One region of the Massilia consociata genome, then DNA from elsewhere that is predicted to be linked to it. Evidence: riboswitches for the same ligand, from Rfam matches in the RefSeq annotation. Region 1 holds a riboswitch; the other holds the start of a gene.

Region 1 (7,924 bases):
ACATCACCGTGCTGAAACCTCTTCCGTTCTGGAACAGTCTGCCGACCGACGCGCCTTTCGTCCCGCCGGCAACCGGGAGATGGAAGGTATCGCCCTGCGTGGCGCGATAGGCAGGCTGCATCTTTTCGAGCACACGCTGCAGTTCGGCGACGCGGTTCTTGCGGATCAGGTAGGGCATCGTCTCGGGCAAGCTCTTCAGGATGAAGGGCACCAGGAGTACCGGCACGCCAGCTGCCAGGAAGACCGATTGCCAGCCGTATGCTTCAAGCATGCCCTTCCCCAGGACGGCCGCCAGCATGCCGCCGATGGCGTACCCGCTGAACATCAAGGTCACCATCGTGGCCCGGATGCGCTTGGGCGAGAACTCCGTCATCTGCGCGACCACGTTCGGCATGACGCCGCCGATCCCGAGGCCGGCAATGAAGCGCATCACACTGAACGCATAGGGATCGTCGACGAGGCCGGACGCGGCCGTGAACACGCTGAACAGCGCGACGCAGATGGCAATGGTGGGACGCCGCCCGATACGGTCGGCGATCGTGCCGAGAAAGATGGCGCCGACCATCATGCCGAACAGCGCGGAACTCATCATGAATCCGGCGTCCTGCGCGTTGACGCCCATCTCCTGCATGATCAATGGCAAGGCCACCCCAGCGACAGCCAGGTCATAGCCGTCGCAGATGATGATGACCGCGCACCATGCCAGGACCTTCAAGTGAAAACTGTTGAACTTCGCCTCGTCGGCGAGCTGGTGTACGTCGATGTGTCGCATGCTTGTCTCCTGGTTGTAATCGGCCTTTCGGCCGGCTTGTGGCTTGTTGTTGCAATCGACATGCGAAAGGCGTGGGCTGAAAAAGGTCGAACACGCCCCTGGCGCGGCATGAAGCCGGCCATTGTTCGGTTGTATAAGGTGCAGATCCCCGGGCGTTTGCCCGAACCGCAGGGCTGTCAGGGCGAGGCTGCCAGCTCCTGCCGCGCCGCCTCTTCAAGCGCGCGCCGCATGATCTTCCCCGTGCTCGTCTTCGGCAGGTCTGCCATGAACTGCACGAGACGCGGCAGCCGGTCCCGTGCGAGGCGAGCTTGGCAGTACGCGATGATTTCTGCTTCCGACGCAGTCCTGCCCTTGGCAAGGACGATGTAAGCCTTGGCGAGCTCCCCTTTTTCGGCGTCCTTCACCGTTCCGACCGCGACCATGGCAACCGCCGGGTGCCCGGCGATGACGCGCTCGATCTCGGCTGGATAGATATGGCATCCATCGGTGACGATGAGGTCTTTCGCGCGATCGATCAGGAAGATGAATCCGTCTTCATCCATGTGACCGAGATCGCCGGTTCGCAACCAGCCATCCTCGGTGAGTACCTCTGCGGTCGCGTCCTCGTTGTTGTAGTACCCCATCATCGTCAGCCCACCCCGGATCATCAATTCGCCGATTCCTGGATGCAGCGTGGATGCGAAGCAGTTGGGCATCACGTTGATGCGCGCCTGGACATGCGGAAGCGGAATGCCGATCGATCCGCGCTTGCGTGGGCCGTACAATGTCTGCGTCGTCGCCGGCCCGGCGAGTTCCGTCATGCCCCACAACTCGATAAGCGGGCACCCGAACGCTTGCTCGACCTGCTCGATCTTGGCTGTCGGCATCGTTTGCCCGCCGACGGTACAGCGTTGCAGGCTGCCGAGCTTGTACCTCTTGAGTTGCGGGACGTCCAGCAGGGACATGTACATCGTGGGGACACCTTCGAACAGGGTCGCGCCGAACTGTTCGATCGACTCCAGGACTGCGTGTTCGGCGAATGTCGGGTGCAGGACCAGGGTGCCTCCGCAAGCGAAAGTCGCGTTCATCACGATGTTTCCGTAGGCATGCGCACACGGCAGAGCAGTCACCACCACATCGCCGGCGTGGCGGGTATGCATGACAGAAGTCATGGCCGCGTTAAGCAGCACCGCCTTGTGACTCAGCATTGCGCCCTTCGGATGGCCCGTGGTGCCCGACGTGTACGCAATCGTGGAAAGTGCATCAGGACTGATTGCCGGGATCGTGAAATGCGCGCTTTCCCTGTCGATCATGGCGTCAAAGCCGAGCGCACCGGGCAAGGCCGGACCGAAGCTGACGACTTGCAGGTTTGTGGCACTGCCGACGGACTCGACAAGGGCGAGGGCGTTGTCGGCGGAGGCGACGACGAGCGACGCGCCGCAGTCTTCGATCGCATACTTCGCTTCTTCGGCGGTGAGCATCGCATTGAGCGGGTTCACGACTGCCCCCAGCTTGAGGACCGCGTAGTAGCTGACAATCCACTGCCAGGAATTCGGTGCGTACAAGCTCACACGGTGGCCCGGGGCGACCCCGACGCGCTCCAGCGCGTTGGCAAACCGGTTCGCGAGCTCGTTGAGTTGCCTGTAAGAAAAGCGGTCGCAGCCGATCGCGAGAGCGAGATGTTCACCGTGCTGGATGGCCGCACGCTCGAGTACATGGGCGATCGAGCGATCCATCAATCGACTCCTTCGTCATGCTGCGCGTGCAACAGAGGCATGACGGCCCCCGTGCGCGTAACGGTATGCCCCAAGCCGGTATAGGCATGCGTCATCTTGGTCTCCATAGCGTCTTCTTGTAGTGTCGGAAGGTCCGCTGGTGAGCGGGTTTCCTGCTCTGCGCGGCCCCCTGTGTTTGCAATATTAATTTTGTACGGCAGCGCAGAATGTCTTGCGACGAACAATTGGCCACAAATAGTCAGGCTGAGTGGCGCTGGATATGTCCGAGTCCATCCTCATCTTAACTTTTCCCCACTGACGACCGCGAGCGAGCGCCCGATTGCAAGCTGTGAAACACCGGGATTGCCGGACACTGGCAAGGCAGTTAAAATCATTCCTGCCTGTCAAGGCAAAGCTGGGGGTCCTGCATGTCGCAACGGCGACCTGTGGGTGAGACATACCCTTTGAACCTGATCTGGATAATGCCAGCGAAGGGAAGCACCGATGCTGGCTGCGCGCCGTCTCCGTACGTCCCCTTGCTGGATCCTGCTCAGTCACCGAGACGCCAACAAGGATCCAATGACCTCTCCCATCCGTGTAGACCGCGGCCGATCTGCCCTCAAGGGTCGCCGGCACCCGCCTCCCCCAGCCGATCGACCGGATGGCACGCCTGCCCGTGCTTGTGCTGCCAGGGCGGCGCGAAGCCGATGAACGTCGTCGTGCTGGGAGCGGGCGTCATCGGCACGACGTCGGCCTGGTACCTGCGTGAGGCAGGCCATGATGTCACGGTGCTCGAACGCCAGCCGGGGCCCGCGCTGGAGACGAGCTTTGCAAACGGATGCCAGATTTCGGTGTCGCATGCGCAGCCGTGGGCCAACCCTGCCGGATTACTGAAGATAATGCGCTCCCTCACCCGCGAAGACGCGCCGCTGCTGTTTCGCCTCCGCGCCGATCCGCTGCAATGGCAATGGTGCCTGCAGTTCCTGCGCGAATGCCGGCCCGCGCGCGTCAACGCAAACTTGCGCCAGATTCTTGCCATCGCTGAATATGGCCGCCGTAGCCTGCAGGCGCTGCGCGCGGAAACCGGCATCGAATACGACAGCCTGGCGCGCGGCATCCTGCACTTCTATACCGATCAGCGCGAGTTCGACAAGGCATGTGCCGTGGCAGCACAGATGCGGGAACTCGGCTGCCCGCGCAGGACGATCGATGCCGATGAGCTCATCCGGATCGAGCCTGCATTGGCTGCCATGCGCAAGAAACTGGTCGGCGGTGACTTTACGCCCAGTGATGAGTCGGGCGACGTCTACAAGTTCACGTCGGGGTTGGCTGCCGAAGGCGAGGCAGCCGGCATCCGCTTCTGTTACAACACGAGCGCAACGCGCCTGCTGGTCGAAGCGGGCACGGTGATCGGGGCGGAAGCCATCGATGGCGAAGGCAGGCATCGGGTAATACGCGCCGATGCCTTCGTTGTCGCACTCGGCAGTTTTTCCGCTCCGTTGCTTGCACCGCTGGGCGTCAAGCTGCTGATCTATCCCGGCAAGGGCTATTCGGCGACCTATGACATCGCTGACGCAAGCGCGGCCCCAAGCGTTTCCCTGACCGATGACAGCTACAAGCTCGTGCTGTCGCGGCTGGGATCACGCTTGCGGGTGGCCGGAACCTGTGAATTGAACGGCTATTCGCGCGCCCTGAATACGGTACGTTGCGAAGCGATCACGCGACGGGTCCGCGAGCTCTTCCCCGATGCCTGCGACTATGCGCGCCCAAACTACTGGACGGGCCTGCGACCGCTTACGCCGTCGAACGTACCGTATATCGGAAGGACGCGTTATCCCAACCTCTATCTGAATACCGGACACGGCACGCTCGGCTGGACCATGAGTTGCGGCAGTGCCCGGCTACTGGCCGATATCGTCGCCGGCCGCCGTCCTGAAGTCGCCTGCAGGACCGCCGCTGGCTGAGGCGGGATTCTGTACGGCCGGCAGCCATTACCCTTCTGCTGAACCTCGGATGCCTGGTGCAGGAGGACTCAATTCATCCGTAAACGGCGCAGTCTGGGCTTCTTCTGGATGCCTTGGTGATGCAGTGTTGGCTTTTTCGTAGTTGTTAACGTCGAGGTAGTGCAGTGTGTAGAAATTATCTGTTGGTTAGTTACGTATTTTGTATTTGCGGCCGGCTGATTTCCCGAATGGATGGGCGTTTATGACTGGACTCTTCAGGAAACAAAGAAGCGGCTGTGGATCGCCAGGGCCTTCCTGCGCCAGCCTTGCCATTGCCTTCGCTCTGCATTAGCCGCTTGGCACACGCCGATGTCATGACTGGAAGCGAGCTTCGGGATGGTATGGGCACTCTTCAACGCTAGCGCCCTTACCCAGCACCATGTTCGATACCATTGAAATTGCTCGCATAGCACCAGTCGGACATGCACGGACCCGCTCCATTCGACAATGAAAAAGCCGTTGACTATTCATACCAGAGATCAAGCTCCGATTGGTGAATTGCTCATGTTTTCCTGATTGACCAGCACCCAATGCGATAGAGCCCAAAACACGGTGGCCCGCGACCACGCAGTGCGTGGTCAGCGCCTGACAGGAACACAGCACCGCTTGAAATCATGGTCCTGACACCGATATAGCAAAATTAAGCACCTGATTCCGCAAAGCCGTGTATGAATACGATGCTGTTTTTCGACTATGAGACCACGGGTCTGGTCCCTGCCCGCGAACGCCCGGCCCAGTTCGCGTGCGTGCGTACCGACATGAATCTGGAAATCGTCGGACAACCGACGACGCTGTACTGCAAGCCGGCGCCCGACCATCTGTTCGATGCGGGCGCTTGCCTTGCCACCGGCATCACGCCGCAAGTGTGCGCCGAAGTGGGCCTGCCAGAGCTGCAGTTTGTGCGCGAAGTGTGCCGGGAACTTGGTACCCCCGGCACGGTCGGCGCCGGCTACAACTCGGTCGCGTTCGACGACGAGGTCACACGCTTTATGCTGTGGCGCAACCTGGTGGACCCGTACGAGCGCGAGTGGAAAAACGACTGCAGCCGATGGGACGTGATGATGGCGGTACGCGCCACGTACGCGCTACGGCCCGAGACGATGGAATGGCCGCGCGAGGACGATGGCAGGGTCTCATTCGCCCTGGAACGCTTAAGTAGCGCAAACCAGCTGCTGCATGAATCAGCGCACGATGCGCTGTCCGACGTGTACGCCACTATCGGGTTGGCGCGCCTCATCATGGAACGCCAGCCGCACCTGTACGCGCACTGTCTGGCAATGCGCAATAAGAACCTGGCGATGCAGGAGATGGGCTTGGAGCGGCGTCAGCCATTCATCCATGTCGGCTACGGCGCTGCCGCGACCGCGGGCCTGCGCATCATGTTTCCCCTCGCTGCGCATCCCATCAACCGCAACGAGGTCGTCGCCTGGGATCTGGCGCACGACCCGCGCGAGCTGCTTGATATGGACGCGGAGACCGCCCGCAAGCGCCTGTTCACGCGGGTCAAGGACCGGCCCGAAGGTTTCCAGCGCCTGCCGCTCGACAGCATTGCCGCGAACCAGTCGCCGGCGGTGTTCGCGAACCTTGACGTCGTATCAGGCCAGCGGGCGACCGAACTCGGCCTGGATGTGGATGCAGCGATGGAAAACGCCGCCACGATGGCGCGCGTGCTGCAGGCAGTGGACGTAGACAGGTTGTTGCAGGTGCTCTTTGCCCGTGACAGCCTGGACGGCGAGGCCGATGCCGAGGTGGCGTTGTACGCGGGCCTACTAGGCAATACCGACCGCCGCACGCTGGATCAGCTTCGCATCCTTGATCCGCGCGGCTTCTCCGCTGCCAGGCCGGAGTTCGACGACCCTCGGCTCGCTACGCTGTGGTTGCGCTACAAGGCGCGTCACTATCCGGATGCGCTGTCACCAAGGGAGCTCGACAAGTGGGAAGAACATCGCTTCGATAAGCTTATCATGGGCACTGACGGCAGCCGCACGGTCGCGATGGTGCGGGAGGACGTTGTGCGCTACTGGCGTGCCCTGGTGGCGTCGAGCGATCTCATCGACCCGGGAAAGCTGCGAATATTGGACGATGTGCTGGCCCACGCGAACGGCATCGCTGCCGAAATCGACCCGTACGAGACCGTTGCGCCGGCCCGGCCAGACGCAGCGCCAGCACTTGCAACCGTTTCTCCGTTTGCGGTGCAGCCGGACATGTTCGGCGGCGCTGGCGACGGTGGCATGTCGCCAAGACGTCGCGCCATCGCGCGTCGCGCCTAACAAGCGGCGTTGCCGTCGTAACGGGCAAGCAGTTGCGCGAGCACGTCGGCGGCCGCTGTGTTATCGGGAAAGTCGAATTGCTGCCGGCGCGGCCGGTACACGCCACCGGCCTCCTGCACTATCAGCATGATGTCGGGTAGTCGGCTCAGCGCCTGGATCGGCAGCTTCAGGCTGCTGCCGTCAGGCGTGAGCATGCGCAGCTGCCGCTGCAGTTCGTCATCGCATCCGACGCGGGGCACTGCTACTCTCGCGTTTCGCTCCCGCGCCGCGTCATTGCGGCCGTCTGTCCTGGCGAGATCGGGCCGCGCCGCCAGCATGCCCGCCAGGCGCGCCGTTTGCCGCTCGACGTCAAACCGTCCCGCGTACCGGCTTCCCTCCACCATCTGGTACCGGATATAGAGTCGCCCGTCGTCGCTGGCCTCAAGGCGATAGTGATCGGCCAGCAGCCCATCGCTCGAACGGTACACCATCCCGACGCGGTCGATAAACTGCTTTAACTCATCGTTCGCACGTACGCGAATCGAAAACATTTGCCGCAGCACCTTGGGGTCGAAGGCATCGAGCCCCGCTGCTTCCACCGCACGCATGCGGATGGCCTCGCCGTAGTGCAGCGTCAGCTCGTCCGGCGCATGGACAGCTACGCCCGTTGCGTAGCGCACGCAGCCCGGCCCGGCGTCGCCAACCAGGGCGAGGGATTCGAATAACTCGGCGATGACTTCGTCCTGCAGCACGCTGCGATAGCGCGGATCCAGCATCGCCAGGTCGATGCCGTCATCGATGCCCTCGGCGCGGCAGCGGTCCCGCAATGCTTGGTAGGAAGGATCGGCCTCGAGTTCGGGACCGGGGAAGCGGACTTCGCGCGCGAGCCGTCGGCCATCGTAGCCCAGTATGCGTGCGGCGCGGAACTCTTCCCCCGTCGCCTGGGGCGTCGGCCAGCGCTTGTGGTAACCGGCGAACACGGTACAGATACCGATGTAGTATGTCAGGTCGTGCGCGGGCCCTTCCTGGACAAACGGAAGTCCAAGCTGAGGCGTGGCGTCGAGCTTCGGGCCTCGTTTAGGTGTCATGGCCTGTCTTCGGAGCGTGTCGTCAATCTGGGTTGACGATACATGATCTGGACAGGCCGAGTTGTCCAGGATGACGAGTTGTCGGACTGCACTTCGCCAGATGGCTGTGGTGCAAGCT
Region 2 (7,924 bases), on a different contig from region 1:
CCGCCGTGGCCGATGAAGGCCAGTGGCAACCGCACCAGTTGCCGCAACTCAAATCCGAACTGAAGCGCATCGGCATTACCATGCCGGCCGAGAAACTGGCCGACCTGACCAGGCATCCGATGAGTGCGATCGTGTCGCTGGGCGGCTGCTCGGCCTCGTTCGTCTCGCCGGACGGCCTGGTCGTCACCAACCACCACTGCGCCTACGGCGCCATCCAGCGCAATTCGACCCCCGAGAAGAACTACATCATCAACGGCTTCCTGGCCAAGAACCGCGCGGACGAGCTGCCGGGCGGGCCGAACACGCTGGTGTACGTGACCGAGAAGGTCGAGAACGTGACCGACCGCGTGCTCAAGGGGCTGAGCCCGTCCATGAGCGGCCGCGAGCGCCACGAGCTGGTCGCGTCGCGCATCAAGTCCCTGATCGCCGAATGCGAGACCGACAAGTCGGTGCGCTGCTCGGTGCCGGCCTTCCACCGCGGCCTCGAGTACTACCGCATCAAGCAGCTGATGATCCGCGACGTGCGCCTGGTGCATGCGCCGTCCGACCGCATCGGCAACTTCGGCGGCGACATCGACAACTACGAATGGCCGCGCCAGACCGGCGACTACGCCTTCCTGCGCGCCTATGTCGGCAAGGACGGCCGCCCGGCCGACCCCTCGCCGGACAACGTGCCGTATAAATCGAAGGATTTCCTGGTCGTATCAAGCGAAGGCCTGAAGAACGGCGACCCGATCCTGCTGGCCGGCTATCCGGGCCGCACCAGCCGCTACAAGCTGCCGAGCGAGATCCGCTTCGCGCGCGACGTCGACTTCCCGGCCAAGGTGGCCAGCATCACCGCCGACCTGTCGGTGATCTCGGCCGCGACCATGGGCAACCCGGCCTGGAACGTGCGCTACGCGAGCGTCGACAAGAGCCTGAACAACGTGCTCAAGAAGACCCAGGGCCTGCTGGACGGCTTCGCGCGCAAGGACATCGCCGCGATCAAGGACGTGCAGGACGCGGAATTCCGCGCCTGGCACAAGCAGAACGGCAATGGTTCGAAGAATCTCCTCAGCGAGCTGGATAGCGTGATCGCCCAGGACATGGCGGCCTCGCGCCAGGAGGCGGCGTGGCTCGAGGCGACCCACAGCGACCTGCTCAAGAGCGCCCGCACCCTGTACCGTCTCGCGCTGGAGCGCCAGAAGCCGGACGCGCAGCGCGAAGCCGGCTATCAGGAACGCGACCTGTCCTTCATCAAGGCGCGCCTGACCCGCCTCGAGCAATCCTTCGTGCCGCAGGTCGACGAAGCACGCTGGGGCGCCGCGCTGGCGCGCTATGCCCGCATCGACGCCAAGCTGCGCCCGCAGGGCCTGGACGCGCTGCTGCCGGCCGCCAACGCGCTGCCGGCCATGTACAAGGCGACCGAACTGGAAGAAACCGCCAAGCGCCTGGCCTGGATCGGCAAGGATCCCGAGGCCTTCCGCAAGTCGAACGATCCGTTCATCCAGCTGGCCGTGCGCCTGCACGACACCGGCATGGCGCTGGAAAACCGCCGCAACGACATCGACGGCAACCTGGAACGCGTGATCCCGCAGTACATGTCGGCCGTGATCGCATGGAAGAAATCGCAGGGCAAGCCGGTCTACCCGGACGCCAACTCGACGCTGCGCGTGACCTATGGCACCGTGTCGCCGTACTCGCCGCGCGACGGCCTGGTGAAGGGCCCGTTTACGACGGTCGAGGGCATCGTCGAGAAGGCGACCAACAAGGATCCGTTCATCGCTCCGGCCCCGCTGCTCGATGCCATCAAGGGCAAGCGCTACGGCGTGTTCAAGGACCCGGTGCTGGGCAGCGTGCCAGTCAACTTCCTGTCGAGCGCCGATACCACCGGCGGCAATTCCGGTTCGGCCGTGATGAACAAGCGCGGCGAGCTGGTGGGCCTGAACTTCGATTCGACCTATGAATCGATCACCAAGGACTGGTACTTCGACAGCGCCATCACGCGCGCGATCCACGTCGACATCCGCTACATGCTGTGGGTGATGAAGGAAGTGGACGGCGCGCACAACCTGCTGAAGGAAATGACGATCAAGTATCCGAAGAAGTGATCGGGCAGGCGAGCTGACGAGGCCCCGGCGGTACGCCACCGCCGGGGCCTTTTTGCTGTTACCATCCGGCGTCTTCTTATTGCACCGCATGAACGATACCCTGACCCTCGCCGGACTCACGACCACGCCGCTGGAACTCGTTTCCTTCCTGCTTGCGGCGACCACCGTGGTCCTCAATATCCGCCAGAAGCACTGGGCCTGGCTGTTCTCGATCGCTTCCTCAAGCACCTACGCCGTCGTGTTCTTCGATGCCAAGCTGTATGGCGACATGGGCTTGCAGTTCGTGTTCATCGCCGCCTCCGTGTGGGGCTGGTACCAGTGGCTGCACGGCGCCGGCAACCAGCCGCTGGTCGTCACGCGTCTGAGGCGTGGCGGCTGGGGCTGGGCCATCGCTGGCTGGGCGATCGGCTTCGTGCTGCTCTCGCAATTCCTCGACCGTCTCACCGACACCGACGTGCCGCATGCGGACGGCTTCCTGACCGCCGGCAGCCTGGTGGGCCAGCTCCTGCTGGGCCGCAAGAAGGTCGAGAACTGGCTGATCTGGATCGTGGTGGATGTGCTGTACGTCGGCCTGTACGTCTACAAGGGCCTGATCCTGACGGCGGTGCTGTACGCGGTGTTCGTGGTGCTTGCCTACACGGGCTGGCGCGCCTGGTCGAACATTGCGCGGAGGGATGCATGAGCGCGGCCGGGGCGCCGGATCCGAACCCGGGCCTGCCGGTCCAGCGGGTAGCGCTGCTCGGTGCGGAATCGTCCGGCAAGTCCACCCTGGCCGAGGCGCTGGCGGCGCACTACAAGACCGTGTGGGTACCGGAATACCTGCGCGAGTTCGTCGACACCCATGCCCGCGTGCCGTTCGAGAGCGACCAGTACCCGATCGCCCGCACCCAGCTGGCGCGCGAAGACGCGCTGGCCGGGCAGGCAAGGCGCTTCCTGTTCTGCGACACGACGCCCCTGATGACGGCCCTGTACAGCCGCCAGTACTGGGGCCGGGTGGACCCGCAGCTGGCGCGCCTGGACAGCCGCCACGACTACGCCTGGACGTTCGTCACGGCGCCCGACAGCCCATGGGAACCGGACGGCCTGCAGCGCGAATCGGAAGAGGTGCGCCAGGAGGTGCACCGGATGCTGGTGGAGACGCTGGTCGCGAGGGGCATTCCCTACGTCCTGCTGGAAGGCGACCTGCCGTACCGGGTACGGCAGGTCGAGGCACTGCTGGGCCAGCCTTAGAAGTCGAACTGGGCCGACACGCGGAAGGTGCGCGGCGCGCCCGGCAGCAGGTAGCCGCCCAGCGACTGCGTCACGTCGCGCCAATAGAACTTGTCGAACACGTTGTCCACGCGGGCGCGGAGGGTCGTGTTGACATTGCCGAGCCGCACGGCGTAGGACGCACCCAGGCCGGCCACGTGGTAGCCTGGCACGATCGCACGGTTTTCCGGATCGAAGGCCTTGCTGCCCGAATACTGCCACATCGCATCCACCTTCAGGCCGGCGACGGCCGGCACGGCATATTCCACCCACGCGGTCGAGCGGAATTCCGGCACGTTGGTGACGCGCTTGCCTTCCACGCCCGGGTCGCCGGTGCCGGTCTGCTTCGCATCCAGCGCCATCAGCGACAGGCTGTAGTTCAGGTCTGCATTGACCTTGCCCTGCGCCGCCAGTTCGATGCCGCGGTGGCGCTGCTCGCCGGCGCGCACGAAGGCATTGGCGGCGTTCACGTATTCCAGCCCCTGGCGGATGTCGAACGCGGCGGCCGACACCATCACGGCATTGTTGACGATGCCTTTCACGCCCAGTTCCACCTGCTTCGAGCGGCCCGGCGGCAGCGCGGCGTTCTCGTTGGTCGTGCCCATTTCGGCGATGCCGCCGTGCTGCAGGCCGTGGCTCAGCGAGCCGTAGACGCTCCAGTCGCGCGCCGGCTTGTACACCAGCGCCACGCTCGGCAGCACGAAGGAATCGTTCGCATGCACCCACGGCTGGTCGATCTCGGCCAGTTCGTGGCGCTTGAGCTTCACCCAGCGCAGGCCGGCGTGCAGCGTCAGCTGCTCGGACAGGGTGGCGACGTCCTGCACGAACAGGGCGTGCTCGCGGTCGCTGCGGCGCTCCATCACCGGGCCGGTACGCGGGCTGCCCGGCGCCGGGTCGACCAGCAGGTTGTTCCAGATGTTGCTGTAGCCGGCGTAGTCGTAGACGTATTCGCCGAAGCTGTCGTGGCGCTCGGAGACGGCCGTGCCCACGGTGAGCGCGTGGCGCACCGCGCCGGTAGTGAAGCGGCCCTGCAGCATGGCCTGCACACCCCACGGGGTCTTGCGCTCGCCCACGCTCTGGTAGTCATAGACGTCGTAGTCGCCGTTCGAGCAGTAGCCCGGATAGAATCCTTCGCCCTCGTTGCTGCAGCCGTAAGGGAAGGCGGTGTAGTCGTCGCGCTTGAACCAGTGCTTGTTGGCGGTGATGGTCGCGTTCCATTCCGGGTTGATGCGGTACTCGAAGCGCAAGCCCAGGTTGCTGCTGTCGGTTTCCACCGGCTTGGTCCACAGCTGGTTGTTGAGCAGGGTCTTCGGCGATACGCCGGTCGGCAGCGCCTCGTTGCGCAGCAGCTGGTAGCCCGGCGCGGTGATCTGCGACTTGTGCTGGTGGTCGAGGTCCAGTTGCAGCAGGGCGCTTGGCGCGATCTGCCAGTCGAAGGCGAAGGATGCGAACTGGCGCTCGCCGTCGGCGCCGCGCACGTAGGACTTCAACTCTTCCGCGGCGGCATTGATGCGGTAGCCGAAGCGGCGGTCCTCGAAGCGGCCGCCCAGGTCGATCGCGCCGTGCACGGTGCCGCGCTCGCTCACCTCCACGGTCGCCGAGCGCAGCGGCGCATTGGTCGGGCGCTTGGTGGCGAAGTTGATGATGCCGCCCGGCGCCGCGACGCCCGCCTGCAGGCCGGCCAGGCCGCGCAGCACCTCGACCCGTTCCTTGTTCTCCAGCGGGATTTGCGCATCGGCCGGGATCACGATGCCGTCCTTGCGGTAGCTGCTGGCGTTGTCCAGCGCGAAGCCGCGGATCGAGAACTGCTCGGCATAGCCGATCGCGTTGTACGCGTCCCCGATCGAGGCGTCGAAGCGCGCGGCGTCGGTCACGTTGCGGATCGACAGGTCCTGCATCTGGGTGCGGGTAATGGCGGTGATCGCCGCCGGAGTGTCGAGCAGGGGCGCGTCGGTGAAGCCGCCGATGCTGGCGCGGTCGCTGGCGACCCAGCGGCTGCCGGTGACGACGACCGAGGCCACGCCCGCGGTTGGCTGTGCAGCCGGCTGTGCGGCCTGTTGCGCCGATGCGCTGATGGAGAAGGCCTGCAGGATGGCGCAGGCAAGGACGGATTGCTTCAGGTTGAATGTCATGGTTTGCTCGTCTTCGCGCGCCACGGTGTCGGATGCGGCGCGCTGCTTTCATAAAAGCCGGAGCCAACGTGGGGGAAGGGCAAACAAGAATGGGAACTGCGTTGCGCTTTCCTTCGCTGGCATTATCCAGATCAGGTACGGAGGGTATCTCTCACCCGGCAGCGCAGCGTGAAGCGCGCACCAGGACCCCTAGCGAGGCGGCAGTGTACCACGGTCCCGGACGGACGTGGTGAATGTGGCAATGATGGGTGCGGGGGCGATGCAGCGACGAGCCCGCCTGTGCAGGGACTTACGGCTTGCGCTCCGGGTCTTGTTGCACGAGCGGAAGGGTCACCTGGAACGTGCTGCCCTGGCCCAGTCCCGCGCTGTGTGCGGCCACGCTGCCGCCATGCAGCTCGACCAGGCTCTTGACCAGTGCAAGACCGATACCCAGGCCGCCCCCGGTACGGCCGGGGCTGCGCGTCACCTGGGCGAACGAATCGAACACGTGCTCCAGCAGCGCAGCTTCGATGCCGATACCATTGTCGCTGACCTCGATCCGGGCCTGGTGCGGCCCCGCGTGCAGCGCCAGCACGATGCGGCCGCCTTCGGGCGTGTATTTTGCCGCATTGGCCAACAGGTTCGCCACGACCTGCACCAGCCGCTTGTGGTCACCCAGCACCACCGGATGACGGTCGGGCAGCTCGGTCGCCAGCCCGTGGCGGCGCTGCGCGATCGCGGGTCTGGCCTGTTCCAGGGCGTCGTTGACCACCATGGACAGGTCGACCGGGACGCGCTCCGTCGTCATCAGGCCTTGCCGCACGCGCGACATGTCGAGCAGGTCGTCGACGAGATGGGTCATGGCTTCCACTTGTCGTGCAATGATGTCGCCGGTACGGCGCTGCTGTGACGCATCGACACCCGAAGGGAGCCGCAGCAGGTCGGCGGCGGCCCGGATCGGGGCCAGGGGGTTGCGCAACTCATGCCCGAGCACCGCCAGGAAATGGTCTTTGTGGGCGTCGGCCTCGCGCAAGGAGGCCAATGCGTCCTCGAGCGCCCGCTCGGCCTCGCGGCGCGCCACGTCGGCACGGTTCAGGCGCACGGCCCCATGCCAGGTGACGACGATGATCAGCACCGCGATCCCCCAGACGAGCAGGGCAATCCCGGTATCGATGTCCACCGCGTCGAAGTGCAACGCAATCCAGATGATGGTACCCAGCAGGACCGGCAGGATAATTGCCGCCAGGAGCAGTCGCCGTGCAATCTGGGCCGAGGGAGCGTGACCCGTGACAGCCGCCATGATGCCTTCGGAGAAACGCGTCGCCAGGGAGCCGATCGAAAGCAGGATGAGCGCCACGACCGTCAGGATCGAGGTGCCGGTACCCGGCAATGAGTGATAAAGAAAGGTGTCCCGGAACAGGTAGCCTGCAAGCGTCAGCAGCGCCAGGAACAGCACGCCCAGCGCAAGCCATTGCGAGCGATGCACGTGGCGCGGGTAGGGTAGCGCCCCCAGGCTGGCGCCGAGTACCAGGAAAGCCGCCGCCGTGATCGGAGACGACAGTCTCCAGCCGCCGCGTCCTGCCATCAGGTCCGGGAGCCAACCGAGCGGCTGCACGGCGTACGCCAGCAGGATCATGAGCGCTGCCGCCATGAGCGCCAGCGCCGGCAGCAAGCCGGCATGTTTTCCGGCGCCTGACTGGCGCAGGACCAGCGCGCAGCAGGCCAGCAGGGTCATTCCCGCAGTCATGGGGACCATGGCCGGAAAGCCCCGGAATACCGAGGTGAGATGCTCGATCCCGGATGCCCAGCCCGACAGGCAGGCAAGCGCGATGACGGCGCAGGCGCAAGCGGTAAACAGCGGCAGGGCGGACCTGGAGGGGAAGTTCAATGCGTTCGGCTTTCGACTGAAGTGTAAGACCTGATGAGCATGGCTCGCCATCATAATCGAATGCATGCGCAAGCATCCAATCTGCGCTGGTACGCTACCCCGCTGTCCAATTCAAGGAGAGGGGTTGCCATGCTCGGCCAGGCCTCCTGGCGCGCAAGAGATTGGGGCACCCGCAGCAGCAGGCGCAGCTTGCGCAGCCATGGCCCAGAGGCGCAGGTGCCGTGCGCGCTGCCGGCCAGTGGGTCAGGCTTCGGCCGTCGCCGGCTCGGCCACGGTGCGCGCCTGCCTGCTCGCTGCCGGCACCATGTGCCGCAGCATCGTGGTGCGGGTGGAATCGCCGATGGCGCGCCAGAACTCGCGGCGCTGGGCGGCGCGCTTGCGATGCTTGGACGGCATGTCGGCCAGCGGCTTGAGGTAGAAGGGCAGGCGGATCAGGTAGCTGCGGCCCGGCATCTCGACTCCGCCCAGGATCTTCCAGAAGCCGTCGTAGGCGTTCTCGAAGTGCTTGACGTCGAGCGGGTTGTAGGCGATGTGCGATGTGCACTTGATGGCCACCACCTGGTCGATGCCCAGCGCCTGGGCGATGC

Evidence for each region. A riboswitch is a leader RNA that binds a small molecule or an ion and turns the genes downstream of it on or off. The one in region 1 is predicted to bind thiamine pyrophosphate.
Region 2: another riboswitch for thiamine pyrophosphate. It lies ahead of ACFFJK_RS00080 (TonB-dependent siderophore receptor); the one in region 1 lies ahead of ACFFJK_RS13315 (D-amino acid dehydrogenase).

Annotation. Positions count from the first base shown of each region.
Region 1 is NZ_JBHLWP010000012.1:47,312-55,235, reverse strand. Features, by position in the region: gene ACFFJK_RS13325 (MFS transporter) at 1-772, opposite strand, end outside; gene ACFFJK_RS13320 (class I adenylate-forming enzyme family protein) at 949-2,487, opposite strand; TPP riboswitch at 2,874-2,980, shown strand; gene ACFFJK_RS13315 (D-amino acid dehydrogenase) at 3,174-4,430, shown strand; gene sbcB (exodeoxyribonuclease I) at 5,138-6,739, shown strand; gene ACFFJK_RS13305 (hypothetical protein) at 6,736-7,924, opposite strand, start outside.
Region 2 is NZ_JBHLWP010000001.1:19,095-27,018, forward strand. Features, by position in the region: gene ACFFJK_RS00065 (S46 family peptidase) at 1-2,090, shown strand, start outside; gene pnuC (nicotinamide riboside transporter PnuC) at 2,179-2,772, shown strand; gene ACFFJK_RS00075 (AAA family ATPase) at 2,769-3,320, shown strand; gene ACFFJK_RS00080 (TonB-dependent siderophore receptor) at 3,317-5,470, opposite strand; TPP riboswitch at 5,562-5,671, opposite strand; gene ACFFJK_RS00085 (sensor histidine kinase) at 5,760-7,337, opposite strand; gene ACFFJK_RS00090 (DUF535 family protein) at 7,581-7,924, opposite strand, start outside.